One region of the Arthrobacter sp. HLT1-20 genome, then DNA from elsewhere that is predicted to be linked to it. Evidence: riboswitches for the same ligand, from Rfam matches in the RefSeq annotation. Region 1 holds a riboswitch; each other region holds the start of a gene.
What was found. A riboswitch is a leader RNA that binds a small molecule or an ion and turns the genes downstream of it on or off. The one in region 1 is predicted to bind S-adenosylmethionine.

Region 1 (7,678 bases):
GGCCAGCGTCCGCCACCCCTGGGCGCGAATTTGAACGGCGTCGTCCCTGATGCCCATGGGCGGATTCCTTTCACGGGAAATGTGCAATGCAGCACAAAAGCAATTTAGTTGCTTGCGCGGCATATTTGCGTGTGCAACAATTTATGCAGCGCCTGCAACTACTAGCTTACGCTTCATATTTCTTTTACCCAAGCCCCTCAGAAGGAGAATCATGCCCCTCGGCCTGATAGCGCTAGCCCTAGGAGGGTTCGGCATTGGACTCACCGAGTTCGTCATCATGGGGTTGCTCCCCGAAGTCGCGGCGGACTTCTCGGTCAGCGAGGCCACGGCCGGCTGGCTCATCTCCGGGTACGCCCTCAGCGTTGTCATCGGCGCCCTGCTCCTGACAGCCGCCGTCACCAAGCTTCCCCGCAAGCCCGTTCTGGCCGGCCTGATGGTCCTGTTCATTGTGGGGAACATGACCTCTGCCATGGCACCTGACTACACCACCATGATGATGGGGCGCGTCATCGCTGCCCTGTGTCACGGTGCATTCTTCGGTATTGGTGCAGTGGTGGCCGCAGACATGGTGGCCCCCAGCAAGAAGGCCGGAGCCATTGCCATCATGTTCACTGGCCTCACAGCCGCCAACGTGCTGGGCGTTCCGTTCGGAACGCTGCTGGGACAGTACGCCGGCTGGCGCTCAATGTTCTGGGCCATCACGGCCATCGGCGTCATTGCACTGATCGGCATCTTGGTCTTGGTTCCGAACCTCAAGCATGAACGCGGTGCCGGTCTGCGCGGGGAGCTGCGCGCCTTCAAGTCCAAACAAGTGTGGCTGTCGATCTCGGTCACGGTGCTTGGCTACGGCGGCATGTTTGGCGCATTCACCTACATCGCGTTCACGTTAACCAACGTCACGGGCTTCGCGGCCACCACCGTGCCGTGGTTGCTCATCCTCTTCGGAGTGGGCCTGTTCGTCGGCAACACGCTGGGCGGCAAGGCAGCTGACAGGAACGTGGACAAGACCCTGCTGCTGGTCCTCTCCGTTCTGGTGGTCATCCTGGCCGTCTTTGCCCTGACCGCCACCAGCCAGGTCATGACCATCGCGTCCCTGTTCCTCATGGGCGGATTTGGCTTCGCCACCGTGCCCGGCCTGCAGATGCGGGTCATGAAATACGCTTCCGACGCACCGACCCTCGCCTCCGGAGCCAACATTGGCGCGTTCAACCTGGGCAACGCCCTGGGCGCCTGGCTGGGCGGGGTCACCATCACGGCCGGGCTCGGGTACACCTCACCCATCTGGGCCGGTGCCGGGCTCACGGCCCTTGCCGTCATAGTCATGGCCTACGCCGCCGCGACCGGGCGCAAGCTTGCCCCCGTCAGCCAACTGGCCGACGTCGAACTTTCCAACTTCTAACACCTCACCACACTAGGAGAACAGCATGAATTCCATCCCCACCATTTCCCTCAACAACGGCGTGGCCATGCCCCAGATTGGCTATGGCGTGTTTCAGGTGCCCGACGCCGAAACCGAGCAGGCTGTGGCGGCGGCGCTCGCTGCGGGTTACCGGAGCATCGACACGGCCGCCATCTACGGCAATGAGGAAGGTGTGGGGCGTGCCCTGGCAGCCTCCGGACTGCCGCGCGAGGAACTGTTCGTCACCTCCAAGGTCTGGATCGCCGATCTCGGCTTCGAGCAAACCTTGGCTGCGTTTGATGTCAGCCTGGCCAAACTGGGTCTGGACTATCTCGATCTGTACCTGATTCACTGGCCGGCGCCTGCAACGGAGCTGTATGTGGAGTCGTGGCAGGCCCTGGAGGCCCTGCTGGCGGCAGGGAAGGTGCGCGCCATTGGCGTCTCGAATTTCCTGCCCGAGCACGTGGAGAAGCTCATTGACCTTGGTGGCACGGTGCCTGCGGTCAACCAGATTGAGTTGCACCCGGCCCTGCAGCAGCGCGACATTGCGGCATTCAACGCAGCCCACGGCATTGCCACCGAGGCCTGGAGCCCGCTGGCGCAGGGCGCCGTGCTGGGGGATCCTGCGGTGGTGGCCATTGCGGCAACTCATGGGCGCACCTCGGCGCAGGTCATCCTGCGCTGGCACCTGCAGCAGGGCCGCGTCATTATCCCCAAGTCGGTGACCCCGACCCGCATTGCTGAAAATCTGGACATTCTGGACTTCCAGCTGTCCGCCACGGAGCTTTCCTCGCTGGATTCCCTTGAGCGCGACGGTCGCACGGGCCCGCACCCGGCCCAGTTCAACGGCTAGAAATGTTACGGGGGCTGTTGTGGACAAACGCCTGCGGTCGACCCACGGGCGAATGTCCACAACAGCCCCCGCCTTGTCCGTACCTGCCGCAAATGTCCACAACAGCCCCCGCGGCCCGCAGCTGGTTCTACTGAACCGGCACCATGGGCAGCCCTTCGGCCTCCCAGCCGGTCATCCCACCGGTGAGGGTGTCGGCGTTGTAGCCGAGATCTGTCAGCGCCTGCGCCACCCGGCCGCTGCGGCCCCCGCCATGGCAGACCGCAATGATGCGCCGTGACGCGTCGAGCTCGCCAACACGGGCCAGCACCTCGCCAGACGGAATATGGACGGCGTCCTCGATCATGCCCGTTGCCAGCTCGGCTTCTTCGCGGACATCGATGATCTGAACATCCGGGTCGGCGGCCAAAATGTCGGTGGGGGTGATTTCCTGCACGGGTGCTCCTGAAGGTGGGGTCGGCGCTCAGCCAGGGGGCGGCGTCGAACATGGAATCTCTGGGTTCCAGACTAGGCGGTAATCAGCTTCGCGACTTTCGGGGCCCCTCGGCCGCTAGCGCCTCCCGGCCTCCCCACAAGCCGCTTCGCGACTTTCGGGGCCCCTCGGCCGCTAGGCTGGGTTCGTGAACGCGCCTCCTGCACCCCGTGCCCGCAATGTTGAGATTGAAGAGTTGGAACGCTTTGATGCGTTGCTGGCACGCGGCGCCAAATCCATGCACGGGTGGCACTTTCAATCCGTGGACTTGAGGGAACGGTCCGCCCAATTGGTGCAGCTGCGGGCCTCGGGTGCCATTTTCATGGGCTGCACCTTTGCCCAGGGCGTGGAGGAATTGCTGCGCAGTCGCGGTGCCCTGATCTTCCCCACGCTGCCGCACATCCCGTTCAACCCGTACCGCGGGCATCTGTACACGGGCGCCGAACTCTTCGAGGGGATCGCTGCGGCACAGTATGAAAGCGTGCCGGACGCCCGGATTTACCAGTGGAGCATGCAGGCCGGCCATGCGCCCGCCCTGCACGCCACCCTTGCCACGGCCATGCATGACCACGCCATTTCCGACGCCCTTGACGAATTTCTGGGGCGTCAGGACCAGCCGGTAGTGGGCGTCATGGGCGGCCATGCGGCGGCGCGGGGGAGCGCCCAGTACGCGCAGGCTGCGCAGTTGGGGCGCGCGCTGAGCCGGGCCGGCTTCCTCGTGGCAACCGGCGGTGGGCCCGGTGCCATGGAGGCCGCGAATCTGGGTGCCTATCTTTCCCCGTACGACGCCGGGACCCTGGCGCGTGCCCTGTCCTCCTTGGCTGCCGTCCCCGGCTTCCGGCCCTCGGTCAGTGACTGGGCCCGGGCCGCGTATGCGGTGGTTCAGGCGTATCCGGACGGCGCCCAGACGTTAGGCATTCCCACGTGGTTCTACGGCCACGAACCGCCCAACTTGTTCGCCACGAAGATTGCCAAGTACTTCACCAACGCCCTCCGCGAAGCCGTTTTGCTCGACCGTTCGGGCGGCGGAATTGTGTTTCTGCCAGGGGCGGCCGGGACCGTTCAAGAGATCTTCCAGGACGCCTGCGAAAACTACTATGCGGCCGAAACCGCCGTGGCCCCGATGATCCTTGTGGGGCGCAGCTACTGGGAAAACGAGCTGCCCGTCGTGCCCCTGTTGGCTGCCCTCGCGAAGGGGCGGGCCATGGACGGCATGCTCCATGTGGTGGATTCAGTGGAAGAAGCCTGCGCCCTCCTCGCCACCACCTAGAAGTAGCCCGCAGAAAACGCCGAAAATCGCGGGTTTGGAAGTGATTCTCGGCGTTTTCTGCGGGCCAGTTGTGGAGGGAGGCTAACCCACAACTGTGCCGAAGACCAGTCCCAGGATGTAGGTTGCTGCCGCTGCGCCCATGCCGATCGCGAGCTGGCGCAGGCCACGCCACAGCGGCGACGCCCCCGACAGCAGGCCAACCACCGCGCCCGTGCCCAGGAGCGCAATGCCCACCAAAACGCAGGACAGCACCAAGGCGCCCATGCCCGTCATACCAAACAGGAACGGCAGGATGGGGATGATGGCTCCGGAGGCAAAGAAGCAGAAACTGGATCCGGCGGCTCCCCAGGCGGTGCCCAGGGTTTCGTGGCTGTCGGCCGCTTCAAACTGATCGGGCTGCAGTGACAAGCTGGGATCGCAGTCGCAGCTGAACTGGCCCATGCGTTCGGCGGCCCTGTGCTCGGCCACTTCGCGGGACATGCCGCGGGCCAGGTAGACCAGCACCAGTTCATTGTTTTCCAGGTCCAGCGAAGCGGCGGCGGAGAGTGTGATCTGGGTGGGCTGGGAGGCATCCAGCAACTCGCGTTGGGAGCGAACCGAAACAAATTCCCCGGCACCCATGGACAAGGCTCCAGCCAGCAGGCCGGCAATGCCGCTGAACAACACCACCTGGCTGCCCACACCGGTGGCGGCCATGCCCATGACCAGGGAAAGGTTACTGACAAGGCCGTCGTTGGCACCAAAAACGGCTGCCCGGAAGGAACCGGAAAGCCTGTTGCGGCCACGGGCGGCCAAGCCCCGAATGACCTCTTCGTGGATGGATTCATCGGCTGCCATGGCGTCCGTGGCGTCGGCGTCGGTGGCGTAGGGGGATCTGGACTCAGCCCGTTGGGCCAGTGCTAAGACAAACACCGAGCCAAAACGCCGCGCCAGCAATCCCAAGAGCTGGTTGCGCAATGACGGGCGTAGGGGCGGGTTGGCATGCTCGCCCAGCAGGTTCAGCCAATGCTGCTCATGCCTGCCCTCGGCAGCGGCCAAGGCCGTCAGGATGGTTTTTTCCTCGCCGGTGCGGCGACTGGCCAGGTCACGGTAGACGGCGGCCTCGGCTCGCTCGTCGGCCAGATATTGGCGCCAGCGCTTGATTTGCGCGGGGCTCGGATTGCTTGTTGACACTGGGGATCTCCTCGGCTCAGCCCCTACTGTAGCCCGGATTTCAGCGGTTTTTCGGCCGGTTCCCCTAGCGAAAAATTTTAGGTGTGCCGCAACGTGGCCGCCACTTCAATCGCCATTCTTGGCATTCCCCGCACCGGCGAACTCGCATAGGCTCTAGTCTTAGCGGCGGCGCACAGTGCGGCCGCGGACCGGAAGGCGGCGTCGAGCATGGAAGTCCAGTTTCCGATGATGACGGGGGACCCGCAGGACTGCGGCGTCCTTATTCAATGGCGCGCGCCCGACGGCAGCACCGTGGTCGCCTACCAGGTCATCGCCGAGGTCACGATCGAGAAGTTCGACGCCGAGATCAACGCCCCCTCAGCCGGCACCTTGTGCTGGCGGGTCCAGGAGGGTGACGAAGTGGCTCAGGGCGCCATCATCGCCACGATCGAGTAGGCCCTGTGGGTGCAGTCAGTAGCGGTCGAGCTTGAAGCCCAGCCGGCGGCCAGCGCGCGAACCCGTCTGCGCCACCGTGACCACCAGCGTTCCGAGCTCGGCGATCCAGTGCGCGGGCCGAACAGCCGTCGCCAGGGCTTCCACCAGCAGAACTGGGTCAGCGGAGAAGTAGGCGCGGTGCCCGGCCGGGGTGAAGAAGTTGACGGTGCCCAGATTCACGTCCACGGCGGGCAGAACCGGAATGCCGTGGGGGTTGGTGGGGGTCTTGGCGCGCTGTGCAGGGGCAACGGAGATGAAAGTCATGGCGGGGCCTTTGTGATTGCTCTTGCCCGCGGATCCAGTCACCGCCGGCCGCTTCCTCATCCGAGCCACCCTGTGAACATGGGGTTGGCGTGCGACCAGTCGGAGCTTGGCATCGCATCTCTTGAAGCTGTCCCTCACATTACTCCCAAAACGTACGGGGGTGGGGGGGGGTGTCATACCTTCCTCCACCCCCCGCCGTCGCACCTTAAAGCAAAACTGACCCGCAGAAATCGACGAAAATCGCGTCAAAAACGCATTTTTCGTCGATTTCTGCGGGTCAGTTGGAAAAACGGAGGCTACTTCTGCAGCTGCGCAGGCACATCTTCCGGGTTGGAATCCGTGGCTGCGGCTGCCAGGCGGTCGTCCCAGGCCTTGCGGATGTGGGCCGGCGTGACGGGTGTCAGCAGGGAGACAACCACGTAAACCAGCAGCGAGGCACCCAAGCCGTAGTAGATGGGTTCGTTGGCGTAGATGCCGTCAACGCTGTGGATGACGTTGGTGGCGTACAGGACCAGCAGGACCACTGTCACCACGCAGCCCACAGACATGGACCAGGCGGCGCCCAGGCCGGTTCCGCGGCGCCAGGCCAGGCCACCGATGATGGCAACCAGGAGGCCGCCCACCAGGATGTCGTAGGCGATGGTCAGGGCGAACACCACGTCGTTGACAACAATGGAGATCAACACGACCAGCACGCCCAGGATCAGCACGTACCAACGGTTGGCGTTGACGTCGTGCTCCGGGTTTTCGGTGTCGGAGGTGTCGATCGTCTTGCCGAACCAGCTGGCCACGAAGGGCACAACATCCTTGCGGGCAACGGTTGCTGCGGCAATGAGTGAGCCTGATGCTGTGGACATCATGGCGGCGACGGCAGCGGCCATGACGATGCCGCCGATGCCCATGGGCAGGAGCTGGGTGGCGACCTCCGCGTAGACAACGTCCTTGCCGAGGTTGGCGACGTCAATGGTGGGCAGAGCCACGTAGGCGGCCATACCGATCAGGGCGCCAGCCACACCGTAGAGGATGCAGTAGATGCCGGCGGTGGCGCCGCCCCAACGGGCCACCTGGGGGTCGCGGGCGGTGAACACGCGCTGCCAGATGTCCTGGCCGATGAGAAGGCCCAGGGTGTAAACCACAAAGTACGTGATGATGGTCTGGACGCCGATGCCGTCCCACTGGAAGAAGCTCGCGTCAACACGCTCCTTGATGCCGCCCAAGCCGCCGGCTGCGTTCCAGGCGAAGGGAAGCATGAGGAAGAAGATACCCACGGTCTTGATGACAAACTGGACCTGGTCGGCCAAGGTGATGGACCACATGCCGCCAATGGTCGAGTACAGCAGCACGATGGCGCCACCCACTGCGATGGCCAGCCACCTGTCCCAGCCGAACAGCACCACAAAGATGGTGGCGTAGGCGCCGGTGGAGGTTGCCGAGATCATGATGGTGTACGCCAGCATGACGATGCCGGAGATCTTGGTGGTCTCCTGGCCGTAGCGCAGGCTCAGCATTTGCGAGACCGTGTAGATCTTGAGCTTTTGGATGGTGGGTGCGAACAGCAGGCTCAGCAAGAGCACGCCAACACCGATGGCCACAACCAGCCACATGCCGGAGATGCCGAACTTGTAGCCAAGCCCCACACCTCCCACTGTGGAAGCGCCACCGAGGACGACGGCGGCCATGGTTCCGGTGTAGAGGAAGGGGCCCAGCCGGCGTCCGGCGACGAGGAAGTCGCTGTTATTCTTAGTGCGCGATTTTCCCCACCAACCAAAGGCCAGC
Region 2 (7,678 bases), on a different contig from region 1:
ACTTAATCCGGCCGGGCTCGGACCCCGATGCATTGGCCGAATCTCTGGATGTCGCCGTGGGGAAAATGACGGCCGCCGGGGCCACCGTCCTGCTCTTCAACGGCCCCGACATCAGGGACACCCCGGTGCTGGGCATGGTGCGCGGACGGGTTGCCATCTACAACGAGAACCTGCGCACCATCGCCGCCCGGCATGACGCCGTGGTAGCCGACATGTGGTCCCTGCGCCAATTGGGCGACCCCCAGATGTGGGCCGAGGACCGGCTGCACTTTGCCCCGTTGGGCCACCACACCATCGCAATCATGGCACTGAACGCCCTCAACGTCCCGCACGCGCTGGCTCCGCAGCGGCCCAAGCCGCTGCCGGCGCAGAAGTGGCAGGCCGCCCGCGCCGAGGACCTGGTGTGGGCCAGGGAGTTCTTGTTCCCTTGGGTACTGCGCAGGCTTCGGCACCAATCCTCCGGCGACGGCATCTCGGCCAAGCGCCCCACCCCTGGACCGGTGTTTGGCCCGGGCATGGGCACTGGAGCAGGCGGCTAGGTGTGTCCCACAGGAGGTTTTGACACGGACTAACGCCGGATCCGGTACCGGGTCATGACCACCCCGCCGGGAAACGTCCGCGTCTCCACCAGATTCAGATTCACCCGGCGATCCAACGCTGTGAAGAACGGAGTGCCGCCGCCCACCAGGACCGGATGGGTCACGATCGTGTACTCGTCGACCAGCCCGGCCCGCATGGCCGCCCCGGCGAGAATTGCGCCACCGACCCTCATCGGCCCGCCAACCCCGGCCTTGAGCCGGGTGATCTCCGCGACCGCGTCACCGGCAACCAGGCGGGTGTTCCAGTCGACCTGCTCCAAAGCCGAGGAGAACACCAGCTTCGGCGTGTCCCGCCAGTTCCGCGCGAACTCGATCTGCGCCGGGGTGGCGTCCGGCTGCTGGTCGCCGGTGGGCCAGTAGGAACTCATGACCTCCCAGAGCTTGCGCCCATACAGCAACAGGCCGATCGCCCGCTCCTGATCGAGCCACCACTGAAACAGCTCCTCGCTCGGCATGCTCCAGCCGATGTCCTCTCCGGGCGCGGCAACGTAGCCATCCAGTGTCAGGTTCATGCCGTAGATCAGTTTCCGCACAGCGCCATGCCTTCCGTCATCCGGTCCAGAAATTTAGCGTAATCGGTAACGAAACACGGTGTAAAGCACCACGTTGGCACCATTGCTATACTGCACGCCGAGGAACTTCGCTACCCGCTGTGCCGGGGGGCGCAGCGGGCGGACTAGGATGAGAAGAGGCGCTGGATTCGGCGGCCTATTCGTAGAAGAGGTGCGTTGTGCCCATCATGCTCGAACCATTGGCGACGAGTATTGTTGCTGCCTCGTCCAGCAGCTCATCCGGCTTTTCGCCCCTGTTCATGCTGGCAGTTGTGGGAGTCATCCTGCTCGGCATCTTCACCAGGTCGGCCAACCGCAAGCGCCGCGCGGCACGTGAGAACATCTACAACCCGGCCAACCCAACAGGCAAGGCGGGGGTGGCCCATCAACCAGGCAACGCCCCCTATGTGGGAACACTGCTCAACGGCGTCCCGATGCGCAACTACGACACCTCCCACGGACACCAGACAACCGGTTTCGCCAACGAGCGCATGAAGGCCGAGGCCGAGCTGAAGCGCCAGCTCGACGCCCTGGACACCGCACGCCGCAGCGGCCAGGTCACGGCAGAACAATACGCCGTCCACCGCGAAGCAATCTTCAAGAACTTCTAACCCCCGGCAACTGCCCTGTGGTGTCAGCTGCTGAAGAAGGATTCCTTCAGCAACTCCCCCACCACGGCCACCTCGGTGAGGAAGCCGTCGTGACCAATGGCGGAGTCGATGTGGTGGACAGCCACATCCCCGGGAAGCGCCGCTGCTAGGGCAAGCGACTGGGCCGGGAAGTACAGGCGGTCGCTCTTGACGGCCGCCACCAGGAACTCCACGCCCGCCGTTGCCGCCAGGGCCTGGCCCAGGGTGCCGCGGCCGCGGCTGACGTCGTGGCTCATCAACGCCTCGGTGATGGCAATGTAGCTGTTGGCATCAAAGCGTCCCACCAATTTGCGTGCCTGGTGGTCAAGGTAGCTCTCCACCTGGTACCTGTTGCCTGGTGCACCCAATGCCGCCAGGCGGCCGTGGCTGATGGTGTCCTCGCCACCTTGGGCCTGGCGACCAAAGCGTGACTCCATCTCAGTTTCCGAGCGGTAGTTGATGTGGGCAATCCGCCGGGCCAGTCCCAAGCCCGAGGTGGGGGCTGCGCCGTCGTAATAATCCCCGCCGGCAAAGTTGGGGTCTTGGCGGATGGCGAGGGTCTGCGTCTGGGCAAAGGCGATTTGCTCAGCCGTGCTGGCAGCGCAAGCCGCCACCACGGCGCAGCGCTGCACCCGCTCCGGGTAACTCGCCGCCCACTCCAGGGCACGTGCACCGCCCATGGAACCGCCAATGACGGCGTGCCACAGCTTCACGCCCAGCTTGTCGGCCAGGCGCGCCTCGGCGTGGACCGAGTCCCGGATGGTGACGAAGGGGAAGCGGGAACCGTACGGCTTGCCGTCGCCGGCGATGCTGGAGGGGCCGGTGGTGCCGTAGCAGCCGCCGAGCATGTTGGCGCACACCACAAAGTACTTGTTGGTGTCGATGACTTCCCCGGGGCCCACCAGGCCTTCCCACCAGCCGTCTTCCTCGGATTCGCCGCGACTCACGTGGGTGCTGCCGGTCAGGGCGTGCTGGATGAGGACGGCATTGTCGCCCGCCTCATTCAGCGTGCCCCAGCATTCAAAGGCCATGGTGACCGAAGGCAGTGATCCCCCGGCTTCCAAGGGCAGTGCGCCGATCTCAAGAGAGCGCAGCACACCGCCGCCCTGGCCCACGGCTGCGGAGAATTCCTCTCCCACGGGTGTGGCCTCCACGGAGGCAAAGCCCGGCGCCAAAACGCTGTTTTCCTCCGTGCGTTCCACGGCGATCACGCTAATTTTGCTGCGCGGAATCCGGCTTCGAGGTCGGCAAGGATGTCTGCGATGTTCTCAATGCCTACGGAGAGGCGGACCAGTCCGGGGCGCACGCCGGCAGCCAGCTGCTGCTCCGGTGAAAGCTGCGCATGCGTGGTCGACGCCGGGTGGATGACCAGGGAGCGCACGTCGCCAATGTTGGCCACGTGTGAGTGCAGTTCCAAACCATCAACAAAGCGCTTGCCAGCTTCGGCACCGCCCTTGATGTCAAAGGCGATGACGGCGCCGGTGCCCTTGGGACCGTACTTGCGGCCACGCTCAAACCAGGGGCTGGAGGGGATTCCCGCGTAGGCCACGGCGTCCACGTTCTCGTTCTGCTCAAGCCATTCTGCAACGGCAACCGCGTTGCTGACATGGCGCTCCACACGCAGGCTGAGCGTCTCGATGCCCTGGGCAATGAGGAAGGCGTTGAACGGTGCCACGGCCGAGCCGAGGTCGCGCAGCAGCTGCACGCGAGCCTTGAGGATGTAGGCCAAGTTGGCACCGAGCGCGCTGCCAACACCCAAGTCGCGGGCGTACACCAGGCCGTTGTAGGTGACATCCGGGGTGTTGAAGCCGGGGAATTTCTCCGGGTTGGTGGCGAAGTCGAACTTGCCGCCGTCGACAATCACGCCCGCGATGGCGCTGCCGTGGCCGCCCAGGTACTTGGTGGCGGAGTGGATGACAATGTCGGCACCCCATTCCAGCGGGCGGATCAGGTACGGAGTCGCCAAGGTGTTGTCCACCAGCAACGGCACGCCGGCCTCGTGGGCAATGGCGCTGATGTTCTCAATGTCCAGGACGTCCTGGCGCGGGTTGGAGACAACCTCGCCAAAGAATGCCTTGGTGTTGGGGCGGACGGCAGCGCGCCATTCGTCCAGGTTGTCGGGGTCGGAGACGAACGTGACCTCAATGCCGAGCTTCTTCAGGCTGTGCGCGAACAAGTTGTACGTGCCGCCGTAGATGCTGGGGCTGGAAACAATGTGATCGCCGGCCTCCGCCAGGTTCAAGATGGCGAACGTGGTTGCTGCCTGGCCGGAGGCGAGCAGCAGTGCCGCCACGCCGCCTTCCAAGCTGGCAATGCGCTGTTCGACGGCGTCCTGGGTGGGGTTGCCGATGCGGGTGTAGATCGGCTCCAGTTCAGCCAGGGCAAACCGTGCGGCTGCGCTTTCGGCGGAGGGGAAAACAAACGATGTTGTCTGGTAGATGGGCAGGGCGCGTGCACCTGTGGTGACGTCCGGCTCCTGGCCTACGTGGATCTGACGGGTTTCAAATGACCAACCGTTGCTCATGGTTGAGTTCCTTCACACTAGAGGCCTGCGCCAAAAAACCCTCCGACGCAGCATGCGTGAAGGGCCTTAGACTCGATGGCCCGCGCTTGCACTGGAACCGGGCGGCTCAGTGCCAGGTCTTCACCCGGGGCACCCCACCGCGGAAGGAGGGTTGCCGGTCAGCGAGCCGGGGCTTGTCGCTGACACTCATGACCTACATCCAGTGTGGAAGATCCGTTCATGCGCCGCAAGATTGTGACGAGTTTATGACCTTGGCCGAACATGTGCTTGAAATTTGCGCCAAAAAGTGGCACCAGCTGAACTTATGAGAAATCCGGCCGCGGTGACTACGCAGATAACGCCCTCTCAACGTGCTGAGAGGGCGTTATGTGCGTAGTCACGGGGCAAGAAGGCCCGCGCGGCGCAAAGCCTCGGCCATGGCCGTGTTTGCCGACGGCGGAGGAGTTGCGGGGCGTCCGGCACGGTCGCCGCCTCGTCCCTGGGCGCCTTGCCCCTGGGGGCCAGGTTGGGCTCCCCCAGTCCGGGACTGCTCGCCGCCGCTGGGTGCGGGCCGCCCGGAGGCACGGACACCGGAAGGGCGGGAGCCGGCGTCGCGCTTGCCCCCTGCGTTGGCATCAGAAGCGGCGTCATCCAGTCGCAGGGTGAGCGAGATGCGCTTGCGCTCCGGCTCCACCTCCAGGACCTTCACACGCACCACCTGGCCCGATTTAACCACCGCGTGCGGGTCCGAGACAAAGGAGTTGCTCATGGCCGAGACGTGCACCAGCCCGTCCTGGTGCACGCCAATGTCCACGAACGCGCCAAACGCGGCCACGTTGGAGACCGTCCCCTCCAGGATCATGCCGGGGCGAAGGTCGGTGATCTTCTCAATGCCGTCGGTGAAGGTGGCCGTTTCGAAGCGGGGGCGGGGGTCGCGGCCGGGCTTTTGCAGCTCGGCCACAATGTCGGCAACCGTGGGCAGGCCGAAGGTGCCATCCACAAAGTCGGCCGGGTTGACGGCGGCCACGGCGGCAACGCCCGCGGAAATCTCTGTTGACGTGGCGCCCACCGTGGCAAGGATCTTGCGGGCCACGCCGTAAGCCTCGGGGTGCACGCTGGAGGCGTCCAACGGCTCCGCTCCCCCGGTGATGCGCAGGAATCCGGCGCATTGTTCAAACGCCTTGGGTCCAAGCCGGGCCACCTTGAGCAGCTCGCGACGCTTGTTGAAGGGGCCGTGCTCGTTTCTGTGGGCCACAATGTTTTCACTCAAAAGAGGTCCGACGCCGGCCACCCTCGCCAGCAGGGCCGGCGAGGCGGTGTTCAGGTCCACGCCCACCGCGTTCACGCAGTCCTCAACCACGGCGTCCAGAGAGCGTTCCAGCTTGGCCGGGGTGAGGTCGTGCTGGTACTGGCCCACGCCGATCGATTTGGGATCGATCTTCACCAGCTCGGCCAGCGGATCCTGCAGCCGGCGGGCAATGGAGACGGCACCGCGTAGGGAAACATCCATGCCGGGCAGTTCGGCACTGGCCAGCGCCGAGGCCGAATACACGGAGGCGCCGGCCTCGGAGACAACCAGCTTGATGACCTTACTGTCCTGGTTGAGGCGCTTGAGCTCGGCGACAAGTTCGGCGGCCAATTTGTCCGTCTCCCGGCTGGCAGTGCCGTTGCCAATGGCAATCAGCTCAACGCCATGCTTGGTGGCCAGGGCCACCAAGGTGGCGAGGGATTCGTTCCACTTGCGGGCGGGCGCGTGCGGGTAGATGGTTTCCGTTGCTGCAACCTTGCCGGTGCCGTCCACCACGGCAACCTTGACGCCTGTGCGCAGCCCCGGGTCAAGGCCCAGGGTTGCGCGGTTTCCGGCCGGTGCGGCCAGCAGCACGTCACGGAGGTTGGCGGCAAAAACACGCACCGATTCCTCCTCGGCGCTTTGGAACAGGCGCACGCGCAGATCAACCGAGAGGCGGGTCAGGATGCGCGTGCGCCAGGCCAGTCGGGCGCTGGTCATGAGCCAGCTATCCGCCGCGCGGCCAGATTCGGTGATGCCCAAGGAGTGGGCAACGGCATTTTCGTAGCGGGACCGGGCCAGCGCGGCAGCGTCGGCGTCGCGGGTGTCACCCTCGGCCAGATCCAGCCCCAGGACGCCGTCCTTTTCGCCGCGCAACAGGGCCAGCACCCGGTGGCTGGGCAGCGTGTGCGGGGGCTGGGAGAAGTCAAAGTAGTCCTTGAACTTTTCCCCGGCCGCGTCTTTGCCCGCCTTGACGGTGGAACGCAGCCGGCCTGTCTTCCATAGGCGCTCGCGCAGCTCACCCACCAGCGCAGCATCCTGGCCGGCCCGCTCAATCAGGATGGCCCGTGCCCCGGCCAGGGCGTCATCGGCTGAGGCAACGCCGCGGGCGGCGTCAACAAAGGCGTCCGCTTCCACGGCAGGGAAGCGGGAAGGGTCGGCCAGCAGGGCGTCGAGCAGGGGCTCCAAGCCCGCCTCGCGGGCGGCATCTGCCTTGGTCTTGCGCGTGGACTTGTAGGGCAGGTAGAGATCTTCCAATTCCGATTTGGTCGCGGCATCTTCCACGGCACGGCGCAGCGCGGCAGTCAGCTTGCCGAGCCCGTGAATGGTCTCCAGCACGGTCAAACGCCGGGCCTCAAGTTCGCGCAGGTACCGTAGGCGCTCCTCGAGATCGCGGAGCTGCGTGTCATCCAGGGTGCCGGTGGCTTCTTTTCTGTACCGGGCAATAAAGGGGACGCTGGCGCCGTCGTCCATCAGGCCAATCGCGGCACGAACCTGAGCAGGGCGGACCCCCAACTCGGCGGCAATGCCTGAGCTGATTCGCTCAGCGATGGTGGCGGCGGTGGGCAGGGTCAGCGGGGCGTTTCCAGTATCAGTCACGCTCCAATTCTGCCCCACCGGCCGGGACGCCAAACACCCCTGACATCTGACGTCCCATGTGGCTTAGGCGACACTAAGTCGAGACGTCGATCACAAAGTGCCAAGATGAACTCATGCGAATGGATCATGTTTCTTACGCCAGTGAATCAGACGGATTGGCTGCCACTACGGAGCGAATCGCGACCGCCCTCGGGGTCGATGCAGTGCGCGGAGGAATTCATCCGCGCTTCGGCACCCGCAATATGATTATTCCCCTCACCGACCACCATTATGTGGAAATTGTTGAGTGCCTTAATCACCCCGCCTCGGACAAGGCGCCGTTCGGCCAGGCCGTCAAGGCGCGCTCCGCAGCCGGTGGAGGTTGGATGGGGTGGTGCGTCGCCGTTGACGATCTCACCCCCTTCGAGGAACGCCTGGGCCGCAGCGCTGTCCCCGGCAACAGGAAGTTCCCCGACGGCCAGGAATTGGTGTGGCAGCAGATCGGCATCAAGGGACTCATTGCCGATCCC
Region 3 (7,678 bases), on a different contig from region 1:
GTTCACCTTCGGCAAGGCGATCTTGAAGGCCAGCTAAGCTCTACTGCATGACAGTTTTGGTATTTCTGGATCCCGTTCACCCCGCCGGCCGGCTGGCCGACGCCTCATCCCCCACCATTTTGGCAACGGATCAAGGCGTGACACGGGGGGACGGGATTTTTGAGTCCCTCCTGGCCATCAACGGCGTTCCGCGCAAAGTCCAGGCCCATCTTGACCGGCTCGCCGGTTCTGCACTGACCATGGATCTGGCAATTCCGGCCGCTGAGGCCTGGCTGGCTGCCATTACGACGGCGCTCACGGCTTACGCTGGCGGCTCGCCCGCCGAGGACCAGGCTGTGGTGAAGCTGATTGCCACCCGCGGCCCGGAGGGCAGCAACACCCCCACCGCCTGGGTGCAGGTCTCGGCCGTCTCACCGGCCCTAGCCAAGCAGCGCGACGCCGGACTGTCAGTGATCCTGTTGGAGCGCGGCTACGACAGCGACATTGCCGCCCGCGCCCCCTGGCTGCTCATGGGCGCCAAGACGCTTTCCTACGCCGTGAACATGGCCGCCCTACGCCACGCCCACAGCCTGGGTGCTGACGACGTGATCTTCACGAGCCGGGACGAGCTGGTGCTTGAGGGGCCCACCTCGTCAGTGTTGCTGGCACACATTTCCGATGACTCCGGAGTCCCCGTGAAGCGGCTCATCACCCCGCACCTGGACACGGGCATTCTGCCCGGCACCACCCAGGGCGCGCTCTTCGCCGCAGCCAAGGAGGCTGGCTGGGAATTGGGCTATGGCCCCGTCACACCGGCGGACCTCCTCGATGCCGACGCCGTCTGGCTCATCTCCAGCCTGCGCCTGCTGGCCCCCGTGAACACCATTGACGGTACGGAGATCGGTACGGCAGAAAACCGCGCACAACTCAGCGCCGAACTCAGCGCCCTGTTGGCCACAACACTCTAGGCAGCCAGGGAGGCGGCCAGCTGCGCAGCTAGGCGGCTAAGCGGTCTGCCTCCCACTGGACGGGCACCAACGGGCGGAATTTGTTGGCCAACAGGATCAACACGATAGTTGCTGCAATGAATCCCACGGCAATGAACAGGCAGGTGACGGCTACGGCGCCATAGCCTCCGTTGGCCGGATTCAGGAACGGGTAGGCATACCAGCCGGTGACGGCGCCGCGGATCAGCGAGTAGGCCAAGTAGGCCAGGGGGAACATCACAGCAATCCACAGGCTACGCAGCGGGATCGGCTTGCGCGGGGACTGGATGAGCCAGTCTGCCACCACGGCCACCGGCATCACATAGTGCAGCCAGGTGTTGATCCAGGGCAGCAGCGAGCCAAGGTCCACATCCCTGAGCAGGGTGTTGAACACCACGCCCACCAGGGCCATACATACCACTGACACGCAGCGCAAAACCTGCCACAGCGGCCCAAGCTCTCTCCCGCGCCAGGTCAAAACAGCCTCCACCAGCAGCATCACGGCGGCAAAAATGTTGCCCAGATTGGTGAAGTAGCTGAAGAAGTTCAGTAAGGGGGAGCCGTTGCCCAGGTGGATGCCCAGCTGGGTTCCCACGGCAATCAGGGTTACGGCACCGAAAGCAAAGCGGATGGCGGCAAAGGCGCGGGTCATTGTCATGCGTACATCCTGCCACTTGGCGGGGCCGCCGTGCTGTAACGCTCCCGTCATGTTCAGCCACACTGAAACATTCTTGAGCCTGCTGCGCGGGCGATGTGTTACTTTTTCAAGTAAGTAATGAGTGCCAGCGTCAAGCCCTGACTCGCTGGCCGGCAACCCTCTTTCCGGCGGGGTGCCTCAGGTGACTACTTGGCAAACCCAGCTACCCAAGCCTTAGGTTTGCAAGCGTGAACACTTCATTGCGTGCTTTACAGCCAACCCTGTGAGGCACAGCCTCCCGCTTGCAGATTTCTTGGCTTTCTTGCACTGAGGAGAACACATGTCCGCGGACGAAACACCCCTTCCCTACCGGCTCATCACCGGCCCCGATGACAAGTCCTTTTGTGAGCGCATTTCAGCAGCTCTGACCGAAGGTTACGTGCTGCACGGCGGACCGGCCGTCACCTTCGACGGCACCGCAGTCATCTGCGCCCAGGCCGTGATCCTCCCGCAGGCCATCGCCATCAGTGATGCAGCAGTTGCCACGGCCGTGGATGAGCTGGACGCCGAGCTGGAGTTCGACGGCGAGGGCATCGCATGAGCTACGCGGGAGACCTGGCCCCGGCCACAGCATGGGAGCATCTGGCAGCGGGAGCTGTGCTCCTTGACGTCCGCACCCAAGGGGAATGGGCGCACATTGGCGTCCCGGACACCTCGACGCTGAATTTTGAGCCCGTCTTCATCCAGTGGAACCTAGACAGCGGACACAACAACCCGGATTTCCTGGCGCAGCTGTTGGCGGCTGTGCCCACGGAAAAACCGCTGGTGGTGCTGTGCCGCTCCGGCGCACGTTCCATTGCTGCGGCCAACGCCGCCACGGCAGCCGGGTACACGGCCTACAACGTCCTGGAGGGCTTTGAGGGTGAGCCGGACGCCAATGGCGACCGGGTCATCAACGGCTGGAAGAACCGCAGCCTGCCCTGGCGCTAACAACGCAACGGCCAGGCCGCCGTCGAACGTCAGTCAGTCACCACCGCAAGACCAGCGAAAAAGGTAAGTCATTGAGCAACTTTAACGAGCACGCCGCCACCTGGGCGCAGGACACCCAGGCCGTGCGCGGCGGGCTTGACCGCAGCAACTTCTCCGAAACCTCCGAGGCCCTGTTCCTGAACTCGGGCTTCGTGTACGAATCGGCAGAGGCCGCCGAGCAAGCCTTCACCGGCGAGGTGGACCGGTTTGTGTACTCCCGCTACGGCAACCCGTCCGTGGCAACATTCCAGGAACGCCTGCGCCTGCTCGAGGGCAAGGAAGCCTGCTTTGCCACTGCCTCGGGCATGTCCGCCGTCTTCACGGCACTGGGCGCCTTGCTGGCGGCCGGGGACAGGGTGGTTGCCTCACGGTCACTCTTTGGCTCGTGCTTTGTCATCCTGAACGAGTTGTTGCCGCGGTGGGGTGTGGAAACCGTGTTCGTGGACGGCCCGGATCTGGACCAGTGGCGCGAGGCCCTCAGCGTGCCCACCACTGCCGTGTTCTTTGAGTCCCCGTCAAACCCCATGCAGGAAATCATCGATCTGCAGGCCGTGTGCGATCTTGCCCATGCCGCGGGCGCACAAGTGGTGGCCGACAACGTGTTCGCCACGCCCCTGCTGCAGCGGTGTGGCGATTTTGGCGCGGACATCATTGTGTACTCCGGCACCAAACACATTGACGGCCAGGGTCGTGTGCTGGGCGGTGCCATCCTGGGCAGCAAGGAATTCATCGACGGCCCCGTCAAAAATTTGATGCGACACACGGGTCCCGCGTTGTCGGCGTTCAACGCCTGGGTGCTGACCAAGGGCTTGGAAACCATGAATCTGCGCGTCACGCATTCGTGCAACAACGCCCTGGTCCTGGGCGAGTTCCTCGAGCGGCAGCCCCAGGTGAGCCGCGTGCTGTACCCGCACCTGCCATCCCATCCGCAGTACGAGTTGGCCAGGAAGCAGATGAAGGCCGGTGGCACGGTGCTGACCTTTGAATTGGCGCAGCCGGCTGCCGGAACCACCAAGGATGCGGCGTTTGCGCTGCTCAATGCCCTGGCCATCATTGATATTTCCAATAATTTGGGCGACGCCAAGTCCCTGATCACCCACCCGGCCACAACAACGCACCGGGCCATGGGCGCGGAGGCGCGTGCGGCCATTGGCCTGGGCGACGGCTTCCTGCGTTTGTCGGTGGGCCTGGAGGATGTGGACGATCTGAAGCGGGATCTGGCGCAGGCGTTGGCCGCTATTTAGCGAGCCGGCGCGCCCACGCGGCGAATCCAGCCACGTCGGGTCCTGAAATGACGGCGACCGGCGGTTCGCTGACGGGGACAACCATGAGTGCCAGCGCGTCGGCGGGAAACACCGCCATCCACGTGCCGGCCTCGGATGCTTTGCCGGCAGTTGCCGCTGCCTGAACCCCCACCGCGTCGCACAGGAAGACCTCCGCAGTGGACCCCATTGGATCCACGACGCTGATCCGTTGGTCCAGCAGCTCGAGAATTTCGCTGTGCATCACGTTCACTGTGAGCCTGCCCGTGGTCAGCTGCACGCAGTGGACCAGCTTGGCGCCCTTGCGCCCGTGCGGGAGGTCCACCTCGGTGGCCGTCAGCCCGGCACCCTGCCACGGCACGCTGCCCGCCCGTGGGATGGCGGCGGGCGGAAGGGGTGCTGCGGCGGCGCGCTTAGTCCAAGGAAACATTCGCCCGATCTTACCGGAATCGCCGTCCTGCGGTTAAAGGCCGCGCCCGTCCCCGCTTTTCGCGCCCGTCTGACTGAACGGGAGCGAAAAGCGGGGACGGGCGCGGCGGCGAAATTTTGGGGCTCTAGTCCTGGAAGTACTCGATCTCCGCGCCAATCGTGTTCAGGCGCTCGGCCAAGTCCTCGTACCCGCGCTCAATGACGTAGATGTTGCGCAACTCGGAAGTGCCCTTGGCTGCCAGCATGGCCAGCAGGATGCAGGCGGCCGGGCGCAGGGCTGGGGGGCAACCAATTTCCGCTGCCCGCCAGGCGGTGGGGCCGGTGATGTCGATCCGGTGCGGATCCAGCAGCCGAACACCGGCGCCGAGCCGGTTGAGCTCCGTCAGGTAGATGGCCCGGCCCTCATACACCCAGTCGTGGATCAGCGTGGTGCCCTCGGCGCAGGAAGCGATGACGGCGAAGAACGGCAGGTTGTCAATGTTCAGGCCGGGGAAGGGCATGGGGTGGATCTTGTCCGGTGCTGCCTTCAACTCGGACGGCAAAGTGGTGATGTCCACCAGGCGGGTCTTGCCGTTGCGGGCCACATACTCGGCAGATTTGAGGTACTTGAAGCCCATTTGCTCCAACACCTTCAGTTCAATTTCCATGAACTCGATGGGCACACGCGTCACGGTGACTTCCGACTTGGTCACGATGCCGGCCGTAATCAGGCTCATGGCCTCGATGGGGTCCTCGGACGGCGCGTATTCGATGTCCACGTCGATGCGGGACTTGCCGGTGATGGTCAGCGTTGTTGAGCCCACACCCTCCACCGTGACGCCCAGGCCCTGCAGGTAGAAGCAGAGGTCCTGCACCATGTAGTTGGGGCTGGCGTTGCGAATGATGGTTTTGCCTTCGCGGTGTGCGGCGGCCATGATGGCGTTTTCGGTGACAGTGTCGCCACGTTCCGTGAGTACAAAGGTCCTGTCCAGGGCATCGCTCACGGGAGCGTGGACCTGGTAAAAACCATCGTGGGCAATGACTGTGAGGCCAAATTCACGCAGTGCCTGCATGTGCGGTTCCACAGTTCTGGTGCCCAGGTCGCAGCCGCCGGCATAGGGAATCCGGTAAGTGTCCTGCTCATCAAGGAGCGGACCCAGCAGCATGATGACGCTGCGGGTGCGCTTGGCTGCGGCGATGTCCATGGAGCCAAGGTCCAGCACGGCGGGCCGGCGAATCTGAAGGTCGTTGTCTTCCAGCCAGGTGCACTCAACACCAATGGATGTCAGCAGTTCAACAATGCGGTTGACCTCTTCAATGCGGGCCACGCGGCGCAAGGTGGTGGTGCCGCGGTTCAGCAGACTGGCGCAGAGCAGGGCAACACCGGCGTTTTTGCTGGTGTTGACCTGGACGCTTCCGGAAAGCTGGCGCTCCCCGTGGACGCGCAAATGCGTCACCGTGTTCTTGGTGGCGGCTCCGACGCTGACGAGGTTGGCTTCCAACAGTGATTCCATGCGCTGGATCATCCTCAAGCTCAGGTTTTGTTTGCCTTGTTCCATCCTGGCTACAGCACTCTGGCTGGTGCCTAGCTGGGACGCCAATTCACCTTGGGTCCAACCTTTTTCGGTACGGGCATCCCGCACCAATACGCCAACAGTTTCTGCAGCCATTTGAGTCATAACAACTTTTATATCACAGCATGCATATTTTGCCTGACATTTGTGACCCAGTGGGCAGTTTACGCGAAAAACGGACAAAATTAACCGTTACATGCGATAAATCGTGAACCCTCGCGGCCGCAGGGCCCTTGTCACACTCAACGGTACCCCGGCCACTGCCGCGCATGGCAAAACACGCCCTAGCCTTTCGGGCAGTGACCCTAGCTGAACAGCGCAATGGAGGCGGCCAAGGTCTCTGCCGAGTGCTGGAGCTGGGCCTCCTCCCGATGGTCCATGTGCGTGTCAAGAACCCGCTGCACGCCGCCAGCACCAACGATCGACGGCACACTGAGGGCCACGCCGTCGATCCCCCGGTAGCCGTGGAGCACACTCGAGACAGGAAGGATACTCCGCTCGTCCTGCAAAACGGCCTCGACAATGCGGGCGCCGGAGAGCCCGATCGCGTAGTTCGTGGCACCCTTGCCGGCGATGACCTTGTAAGCGGCATGGACCACGTCATGCGTGAGAGACTCGAGCCGTTCACGGGGAAACAACAGCGCCCCGGAATCGTCTGTCCAGGCCGGCAGCGGGGTCTGGCCGAGCGTCGCGGTGGACCACAGCGGGAATTCGGTGTCGCCGTGCTCGCCCACGATCAGTGCATGCACGCTTTGCGGAGCCACCTGCGCGGCCTCGGCCACGAGCCAGCGCAGCCGGGCGGAATCCAGCACGGTACCCGAGCTGAAGATACGCCCGTGCGGCAAATCCGTGATGCGCTCGGCCACAGCCGTAAGTACGTCGCACGGGTTCGTCACCAGGATGAACACGGCGTTGGGTGCCAGGGCCACGAGTTGCGGCAGCATCTTTTCCAGGATTGCCACGTTGATGCCCGCCAGCTCAAGCCGGGTCTGGCCAGGCTCCTGCTTGGCCCCGGCCGTGATGACCACGACGTCGGAATCGGCCACCAGCTCGATGTCGCTGCCGCCCGTGATGCGCGGGGCGCCCACAAATGGCGTGCCGTGGGCAAGGTCGAGGACTTCCGCCTCCACCTTGGCCGTGGCGACGTCATACAAGACCACCTCGCGCGCGGAGCCTCGAATGAGCGCGGCATAGGCCAGCGAGGTGCCTACGCTGCCGGCGCCGACAATGGTGAGCTTGGTGCTGCGTGCGATCGTCATGCCCCCAGTATCCCAGTCGCCCTTGCACTGCCGCCGTTTGTGTCCGGCTGATTCCCGGCAAGCACAAGACCCGCCCCTCACGCCGTCGGGCATCAAGGGCGGGCCTGGTGGCTGGCCACGCTAGCCAAACACCGGATTCCAGGTTCCCAGCACGACGGCGGCAGCCACCGACACTGCGGCCACCACCAACCCGGTGGCCACGACCGCGAGGTCATGCCGGGCGAACGTTGATTCGCGGGCCCAGGTGCGCGGACCCGCCCCGAACCCCTTGGCCTCCATGGTGACGGCCAGTCGCGATGCTCGGCGCACCGCCTGAACCAGCAGCGCCATGGCCTGGCCAAGCTGTGCCTTGACGCCACGGAACAGCCCGGGCTCTGCACCCACGCCGCGGGCACGGCGCGCCATCCCCAGGGTCTGCCATTCGGCCACCAACAACCCCACCAGCCGTATGGCGGCCAGTGCTCCAAGCACAAAACGATGCGGCAGCCGCAGTTTCTGCGCCAAGGCGTCAGCCAGATCCGTGGGGTCGGTGGAGGCCAGCACA
Region 4 (7,678 bases), on a different contig from region 1:
CAGGCGGGCCAAAATGGCTGCCTTGAGGGTTTCCGGGGCAGCTTCCTTGCAGGAACGCTTCACCACCGTGCGGATAACGCATTCAAGATCGTACTGGTGCGCACAATCCTCGCAACCGTCCAGATGGGCTTTGATCTCGGTGAGGTCATCCACGGACAATGCGCCGTCGAGGTACTCGTAGATCCGACCGATCCGTTCGTCGTCGCAATCGCCGAGGCTTTGGCAGTCGCCCATGATTATTTCTCCGTTTCCGTCATTTGAGTGGCGTCCTTGACGTAGCCGCGATCCACGGCGTAGTCGGCCAACATATCTCGTAAAAGCTTCCGTCCCCTGTGCAACCGTGACATCACGGTGCCAATGGGGGTGTTCATGATCTCTGAAATTTCCTTGTACGCAAAACCTTCCACGTCGGCAAAATACACCGCGAGTCGGAACTCCTCCGGGATGGCCTGCAAAGCGTTCTTCACATCTGAATCCGGCAAGTGGTCCAGCGCGTCGGCCTCGGCCGAACGCAGGCCGCGGGAGGTGTGCGATTCTGCCCGGGCCAGTTGCCAGTCCTCAATGCTGTCTGCATTGGACTGCAGGGGCTCACGTTGCCGCTTGCGGTACAGGTTGATGTAGGTGTTGGTCAGAATTCTGTACAGCCACGCCTTCAGGTTGGTGCCGGGCTTGTACTGGTGGAAAGCCGAGAAGGCCTTGGTGTAGGCCTCCTGCACCAGATCCTCGGCATCACTGGGGTTGCGGGCCATGCGCATGGCTGCGGAATACAGCTGGTCTACATAGACCATGGCATCACGCTCAAAACGCGCACGTCGCTCCTCGGTGGTCTCGGTGGCAACATCCACCGCTTCCACATCGGTGCGCGCAACGGCTGGCTCGATGGTTTGCTCAGGCTCGGAAATGTTCATCACTGTTGAGTCTATGCTCAGACTCAGCTTCAGGGGTGCCGGATGGCTCAGTGTCTGCATTGCCGCCTTTCCTTCGCGTGGTTTGTCCGCGCAGCCAGCCCCCTGAGGAACTGCCGCATACCTACTAAACCCGGGAACGACGTCGGATATTCCGCAAACACGGCATCAGCGAAAGAGACGTGGGAGACTTAGACACAGCACTAGCCTTCCGTTGGGCCAGCAGAAACGCCAGCGGAAAGACTAGAGCACAACCAAGGAGGCCTACTTGTCCATTGTTCGCGCACTTGCCCGCCCCATGTTGGCATCATCGTTCATCCTCGCCGGCCTTGACCGGCTGCGCCACGCAGACCAGACTGCCGCCCAATTGAGGCCGGTCTTGGGGCCGCTCAGCGCCGCTTTGCCCATCGAGGCGAGCGAGAAGACTTTGGCACGCGTGCTGGCCGGGACCCAGGTTGGCGCAGGCATTTTGCTGGCCACCGGGAAGTGCTCCCGCGCAGCAGCCGTGGTGCTCGCCGTGACGGCGGGGCTGAACACAGTGGTGGAGTATCGCAACGCCGAGCCCAGCAGCAAGGAAATTCGCTCCCACCGCCGCAACCAGCTGGCCAAGAACATTGGCCTGATTGGCGGGGCACTGCTGGCGAGCGTGGACACGGCTGGACGCCCCGGCTTGGCCTGGCGTGCGGAAAAGCTGATCGAATCCGGCAAGAAGACCACCCACAAGCAATTGAAGAATGCGGACAAGACGGTCCGCGCGCTAGCTCACGACGTGACAGGACAGTAATTACCCATGACCGCAGCCCATTGGCCCGCACCCTTCTCCACAACACCCTTGGACGCCACAGTCACCATCCCGGCCTCCAAGTCGCTGACCAACAGGTATCTTGTCCTCGCCGCCATTGCCGACGGCGAATCGCGCTTGCGTGCGCCCCTGCAGTCCCGTGATTCCGATCTGATGATCGGCGCCCTGCGTGCCATGGGCGCCGGCATCGCCGAAGTGCCCGGCAGCGGCGCGGTCCCAGACCTTGTGGTCACACCCATTCCCGCCGGATTTGTGGCACCCGCGGGCGGCATCACCGTGGACTGCGGTCTGGCCGGTACCGTCATGCGCTTTGTTCCCCCGCTTGCCGCACTGGTCAAGGGCCCTGTGACGTTCGACGGCGATCCCGCGGCCCTGGTGCGACCCATGGCTCCCGTTGTGGTTGCGTTGGAGGGCCTTGGCGTGCGGGTTGAGGATGGCGGGGACGGCTTCCTGCCCTTCACCGTGCATGGCACCGGAGCTGTTGAGGGCGGCCACGTGGGCATTGACGCCGGCGGGTCCTCGCAGTTCATTTCCGCCATGCTGCTGGTTGCCGCTCGCTTTGCCCAGGGCCTGCACCTGGAGCACACCGGCGACTCCGTGCCCAGCGTTGACCACATTTCCATGACGGTGGAGATCCTGCGGTCGGTGGGTGTTGTGGTTGACGACTCCACCCCGAACCACTGGAAGGTTGCCCCCGGCCCCGTCGCCGCCTTCGACGTGGTCCTAGAACAGGACCTCTCCAACGCCGGTCCGTTCCTGGCGGCCGCGCTGGCCACCCGCGGCACGGTGCGCATTCCCAACTGGCCTGCCAACACCACCCAGGTGGGTGACAAGTGGCGTGAAATCCTGCCCCAGTTCGGTGCAACTGTCACCCTCGAAGACGGTGTCTTGACCGTCACGGGAGGCCCCGACATCCACGGCGTGGATATCGCTGACACCAGCGAGCTGGCACCGTCTGTGGCGGCCCTGTGCGCCCTGGCCTCAACACCGTCACGCCTGCGCGGCATAGCGCATTTGCGCGGGCACGAAACCGACCGCCTGGCAGCCCTAGTGGCTGAAATCAATGCCCTGGGCGGCAACGCCGAAGAGACCGAGGACGGGCTCATCATCACCCCGGCACCCCTCCGCGGCGGAGAGTTCCACAGCTACCACGACCACCGCATGGCCACCGCCGGCGCCATTATCGGCCTGGCCGTGCCCGGCGTCGAGGTTGAAAACATTGGCACCACGGCCAAGACAATGCCCGATTTCCCGGCCATGTGGGCCGCCATGGTGGCACAGACAGCAGCCGCCAGCACCTCCGACGTTAGCGCGTAAGGCCATGGCAAAGGACTACAGCAACTGGGACGAATCCGACGTCCGGGTCAGGGCCAACAAGAAGGGCAGCCGGCCGCGCACCAAGGACCGGCCCGCGTACGAGGAGGCCGTCATTGGCCGCATTGTCACGGTTGACCGCGGGCGCTACACAGCCATCATCGATGAGAATGAGCCCACCGAACGCACCTTGATAGCCGCCAGGGCCCGGGAACTGCGGCGCAATCCCGTGGTGGCTGGCGACTTTGTCGCGCTGGTGGGCGATGTCACGGGCAGGCCGGATACGCTAGCCCGGTTGGTCCGGATCGAGGAGCGCCGGACGCTGCTGCGCCGTAGCGCCGATGACACCGACCCTGTGGAGCGGGCCGTGGTGGCCAATGCCGACCAGCTGGTCATTGTGGTGGCTGCTGCCAACCCCGAGCCCCGCACCGGCTTCATCGACAGAGCCCTAGTGGCCGCCTACGACGCCGGCATTGCGCCGTTGCTGTTGATCACCAAAACGGATATCAAGGATCCTTCCGAGTTGCTCGCCAACTACGAGCACCTGGATATGACTGTCATCATCAGCCGGACGGCGGCCGACGGCGCCTCAGGCATCGACGCTCGCAGCGACGACGGCGATTCGGCCCTGTTGGCCGGCGGCGCCGTGGAGCAGCTGCACAGCTACCTCGACGGCAAGGTCAGCGTCATGGTGGGCCACTCCGGTGTGGGCAAATCCACCATGGTGAACGCCTTGACGGGTTCGCGGCGGGCCACGGGCGGCGTCAACGCTGTCACGGGCCGTGGGCGCCACACGTCCTCGTCGGCGCTTGCTCTGCGCATCGAGGACGGCAAACCCGGCTCCTGGATCATCGACACCCCCGGCATCCGTTCCTTCGGGCTGGCCCATGTGAACCCGGACCGGATCCTGCAGGCCTTCCCGGACCTGCAGCCCGGCACCGACGACTGCGAACGTGGTTGCAAGCATGACACTGCCGCAGTGAACTGCGGACTGGACCCCTATGTGGCCGCCGGGCTCGCGGGCGACGCCGGAGCCGCCCGCCTTGCCTCGCTGCGCCGCCTACTAGGCACCAGCGACAGGACAGAGGGCCGCGCTGCCGAGAAGGAACTGGGCATCATCGAGTAATCCCCACCTGGTTCGACGCCTGCGCACCCTACCCGGCCTATGTGGCGCCACTCTTGAAGTGGCGCCACATTCGTCAACAACCACGCGTAGGCGTACAACCGAGCATCATCAGCGGGCCCGAGGGCGTCGGAACCGGTGTTTGGCCCAAACCGCGATAGCGTGATGTACATGACGATTGAACCCCAGACGTACAACGACGACCTCCGCCTGGCCCATGTTCTGGCGGACAGCGTGGATTCGCTGACCATGGCCCGTTTCAAGGCCCTTGACCTGGAAATTGAGACGAAGCCGGACCTGACGCCCGTAACGGATGCCGACAAGGCCGCCGAGGAGTCGATCCGCAGCCAGCTGGCCCGGGTCCGTCCGCGCGATGCCGTGCTGGGCGAGGAGTTTGGCAGCACGGGCCATGGAACGCGGCGCTGGATCATCGACCCCATTGATGGCACCAAGAACTTTGTGCGCGGCGTGCCTGTCTGGGCCACGCTGATTGCCCTCGTGGATGAAGGCCGTCCCGTGGTGGGCTTGGTCAGCGCCCCCGCCCTGGGCAAACGGTGGTGGGCTGCCGAGGGAACCGGCGCGTACATGGGCAAGTCCCTGGCCGCGGCCACCCGCATTCGCGTCTCCAATGTTGCCGAGCTCAAGGACGCCTCACTGTCCTACTCATCGCTGAGCGGTTGGGCCGAGCGGGGCAACCGCGATGAGTTCATTGCCCTGACCGACGACGTCTGGCGCACCCGTGCGTACGGCGATTTCTGGTCATACTGCATGGTGGCCGAGGGCAGCGTGGACATTGCCTGCGAGCCCGAACTCAACCTGTACGACATGGCCGCCCTGGTGCCGATCGTGACGGAGGCTGGCGGCCGCTTTACCTCCCTGGAGGGCGCTGACGGCCCCTTTGGCGGCAACGCCCTAGCCACAAATTCCATCCTGCACACAGAGGTTTTGCAGCGCCTGAATCCCAATTGGGATGACCTGCTGGGCTGATCCAAGGCATTTGGCTCAAGCGTATTAAGTACGACGGCGGCTTCCGCCGTCGTTCTTTTTGCCCGCCTCCCGCTGGCCTGCAGGCAGCCTCCGGGCAGCCTCCGGGCAGCCCGGCGGTAACGCTGCGTTCATGACGTAACAAATGCGGGAAGCAATTTCTTGGGCTAATCTTTTTGGCATAGGTCACGAGTGCCAGCGCTAAACCCCGGTTTGCTGGCCGGCAACCCTCCTTTCGCGGCGGGGTGCCCCGGGTGACGACCTGGCCAGGCCGGAGCGGTCATGGCAAGCGCGGACTCCTTGGCTCCTCCAAGGGTCCAAAGGTGTCAAAGGAATTACCCATGAGCTACGCCCTTTTGGAAAAAACTTCCCTCGCAGAGTCCCCTCTTCTGCCCGTGGTGGGCCAGGAATTGGCCGCCCCCCTGATCCAGGGCGGGCATGTGCGCTACGCCAACCTCGACTACGCCGCCTCAGCCCCTGCCATTGAGGAAGTTGCCGCCCACCTGAACGAGGTCCTGCCGTACTACGCCAGCGTGCACCGCGGCGCAGGGTTTGCCTCCCAGGTCAGCACCTCCGTGTACGAAAATGCCCGCAGAATTGTGGCCAGCTTTGTGGGCGCCCGTCCCGATGACACAGTCATTTTCACGCGCCACACAACGGATTCCCTGAACCTTTTGGCCGGCTGTGTGCAAAGCATCCTGACCCAGAGGGGCTTCACCGAGGGCCGCTCCAACGCCCACGGCGAGGTCCTATACCTGGACATCGAACACCACGCCAACCTGTTGCCGTGGCAGGCACTGCCCCACCGTTCGGTGGTGGCCGCGGATTCCATCGCAGCAACCCTGGCCCGCGTGGAGACCCAGTTGCGGGCCGGAAACGTGCTCTTGCTGGCCGTCACGGGCGCCTCCAATGTCACCGGCGAGGTGCTGCCGGTCAACGAGCTGGCAGCCCTGGCCCACCACTATGGGGCCCGTATTGTGGTTGATGCGGCGCAGCTGGCCCCGCACCGCCGGATTGATCTGGCGGCCAGCGGCATCGACTACCTGGCCTTCTCCGGCCACAAGCTGTACGCCCCCTTCGGCTCGGGTGTCCTGGTTGGCCGTGCGGACTGGCTCGACGCCGGCAAGCCGCATTTGGCCGGCGGCGGGGCCGTGCGTGAAGTCCGGCTCGAATCAACCAGCTGGAGTGACGGCCCGGCACGCCACGAGGCCGGCTCCCCCAACGTGCTGGGCGCCGCCACCCTGGCCAAAGCGGCCGCAGCCCTGGCGGCGCTCGACGCACACGACTGGCACAGCCACGAGCAGCAGCTGCGCGGGCATCTGGTGGCCGGTTTCGCCGCGATTGAGGGCGTCAACGTCCATTCGCTGTTCACCGATTCCGCGGACTACCCGGAGTGCGGCAGCATCGGCGTGGTGAACTTTTCCGTCACCGGGTACGACGCCGGTTTGGTCGCCGCGTACTTGTCGGCCGAGCACGGCGTGGGCGTGCGCGACGGCAAGTTTTGCGCGCACCCGCTGTTGAACCGTTTGGGTTTGCCCTCGGGTTCATTGCGCGCCAGCTTTGGCGTGGGGTCCCGGCTTGAGGACGCGCAGCGCCTGATCAACGGCGTGGCCGCCCTGCTGCGCGACGGCCTCGGCTGGGACTACGTGGTTGACGCCGGCCGTTGGGTCCCCGCCAACGATAACCGCGAGTACCCGCACTGGGCTCCAAACACCCCGGGCACCGCCGGCGCAGCCCCCTGCAACACCTGAGCCACGCACCCGCTCCCCCGGGGTAAAGTTGAACGGGCAAAACGGCACAACTTTATGGGAGCACCATGGCAGGGGTAGGCGGACCGGTCTTCGACGAGGAGCGGCGCAAACATATGGCTGCGGCATTTCTGGAGGGCGGAAGCCATTACCACCAGGTCCGCCCCAGCTACCCCGGCGATTCCCTTGACTGGTTGATCGCCGGCTCCCCCCGCCCCATCCGGGACGCCCTCGATGTGGGCGCCGGAACGGGGAAGTATACTCAGTTGCTGGCCCGGCACGGGTGGACGCTGACGGCGGTGGACCCTTCGGCTGACATGCTGGCCCAATTGGCCGCCGAGTTGCCCCACGCCACCACCATGGTGGGCACGGCCGAACACCTGGAGCTGCCGGCCGGATCCATGGACCTGGCTGTGGTGGCGCAGGCCTGGCACTGGTGCGACCCCATCGCTGCCAGCACCGAGATTGCCCGCACGCTTCGCCCCGGCGGCAGCTTGGGCTTAATCTGGAACCAGCTCGACGTCGGCATCCCCTGGGTTCACCGGCTGGCACGGATCATGCACGCCGGCGACGTCCACAAGGCTGACTTCCACCCCACCATTGGCAAGGAATTCGCCGCCCCGCAAGCGCACAACACCCGCTGGAGCCAATCGTTGACGCCGGCGGCCATCATGGAACTGGCCAAGTCCCGCAGCTACTATCTCAAGGCCGCCGACCCCATCCGCGCCAAGGTCATGGCCAATCTGAGCTGGTACCTCCTTGACCATCTGGGGCACTCCCCGGGCGAAGAGCTCGAGCTGCC

Region 2: linked by a shared signal. The riboswitch ahead of ACX80Q_RS11820 (bifunctional o-acetylhomoserine/o-acetylserine sulfhydrylase) and the one ahead of ACX80Q_RS14665 (hypothetical protein) in region 1 are both predicted to bind S-adenosylmethionine.
Region 3: linked by a shared signal. The riboswitch ahead of ACX80Q_RS02335 (DUF1737 domain-containing protein) and the one ahead of ACX80Q_RS14665 (hypothetical protein) in region 1 are both predicted to bind S-adenosylmethionine.
Region 4: linked by a shared signal. The riboswitch ahead of ACX80Q_RS15065 (aminotransferase class V-fold PLP-dependent enzyme) and the one ahead of ACX80Q_RS14665 (hypothetical protein) in region 1 are both predicted to bind S-adenosylmethionine.

Annotation. Positions count from the first base shown of each region.
Region 1 covers NZ_JBTNDR010000031.1:25,522-33,199, forward strand. Annotated here, with positions in the region: gene ACX80Q_RS14630 (MarR family winged helix-turn-helix transcriptional regulator) at 1-57, opposite strand, end outside; gene ACX80Q_RS14635 (MFS transporter) at 212-1,399, shown strand; gene ACX80Q_RS14640 (aldo/keto reductase) at 1,425-2,252, shown strand; gene ACX80Q_RS14645 (rhodanese-like domain-containing protein) at 2,380-2,685, opposite strand; gene ACX80Q_RS14650 (LOG family protein) at 2,870-3,991, shown strand; gene ACX80Q_RS14655 (VIT1/CCC1 transporter family protein) at 4,073-5,164, opposite strand; gene ACX80Q_RS14660 (biotin/lipoyl-containing protein) at 5,372-5,599, shown strand; gene ACX80Q_RS14665 (hypothetical protein) at 5,615-5,902, opposite strand; SAM riboswitch class IV at 5,916-6,029, opposite strand; gene ACX80Q_RS14670 (sodium:solute symporter family protein) at 6,199-7,678, opposite strand, start outside.
Region 2 covers NZ_JBTNDR010000020.1:16,611-24,288, reverse strand. Annotated here, with positions in the region: gene ACX80Q_RS11840 (SGNH/GDSL hydrolase family protein) at 1-539, shown strand, start outside; gene ACX80Q_RS11835 (dihydrofolate reductase family protein) at 569-1,132, opposite strand; gene ACX80Q_RS11830 (hypothetical protein) at 1,339-1,761, shown strand; gene metX (homoserine O-acetyltransferase MetX) at 1,785-2,918, opposite strand; gene ACX80Q_RS11820 (bifunctional o-acetylhomoserine/o-acetylserine sulfhydrylase) at 2,987-4,303, opposite strand; SAM riboswitch class IV at 4,381-4,497, opposite strand; gene ACX80Q_RS11815 (Tex family protein) at 4,680-7,169, opposite strand; gene ACX80Q_RS11810 (VOC family protein) at 7,283-7,678, shown strand, end outside.
Region 3 covers NZ_JBTNDR010000002.1:230,254-237,931, forward strand. Annotated here, with positions in the region: gene ACX80Q_RS02320 (HdeD family acid-resistance protein) at 1-37, shown strand, start outside; gene ACX80Q_RS02325 (aminodeoxychorismate lyase) at 48-947, shown strand; gene ACX80Q_RS02330 (Pr6Pr family membrane protein) at 976-1,623, opposite strand; SAM riboswitch class IV at 1,737-1,857, shown strand; gene ACX80Q_RS02335 (DUF1737 domain-containing protein) at 1,943-2,203, shown strand; gene ACX80Q_RS02340 (rhodanese-like domain-containing protein) at 2,200-2,592, shown strand; gene ACX80Q_RS02345 (O-succinylhomoserine sulfhydrylase) at 2,664-3,875, shown strand; gene ACX80Q_RS02350 (hypothetical protein) at 3,868-4,323, opposite strand; gene ACX80Q_RS02355 (UDP-N-acetylglucosamine 1-carboxyvinyltransferase) at 4,448-5,980, opposite strand; gene ACX80Q_RS02360 (L-lactate dehydrogenase) at 6,181-7,134, opposite strand; gene ACX80Q_RS02365 (energy-coupling factor transporter transmembrane component T family protein) at 7,255-7,678, opposite strand, start outside.
Region 4 covers NZ_JBTNDR010000033.1:8,818-16,495, forward strand. Annotated here, with positions in the region: gene rsrA (mycothiol system anti-sigma-R factor) at 1-234, opposite strand, end outside; gene ACX80Q_RS15040 (sigma-70 family RNA polymerase sigma factor) at 237-908, opposite strand; gene ACX80Q_RS15045 (DoxX family protein) at 1,174-1,689, shown strand; gene aroA (3-phosphoshikimate 1-carboxyvinyltransferase) at 1,696-3,024, shown strand; gene rsgA (ribosome small subunit-dependent GTPase A) at 3,029-4,147, shown strand; gene hisN (histidinol-phosphatase) at 4,316-5,131, shown strand; SAM riboswitch class IV at 5,313-5,426, shown strand; gene ACX80Q_RS15065 (aminotransferase class V-fold PLP-dependent enzyme) at 5,470-6,879, shown strand; gene ACX80Q_RS15070 (class I SAM-dependent methyltransferase) at 6,945-7,678, shown strand, end outside.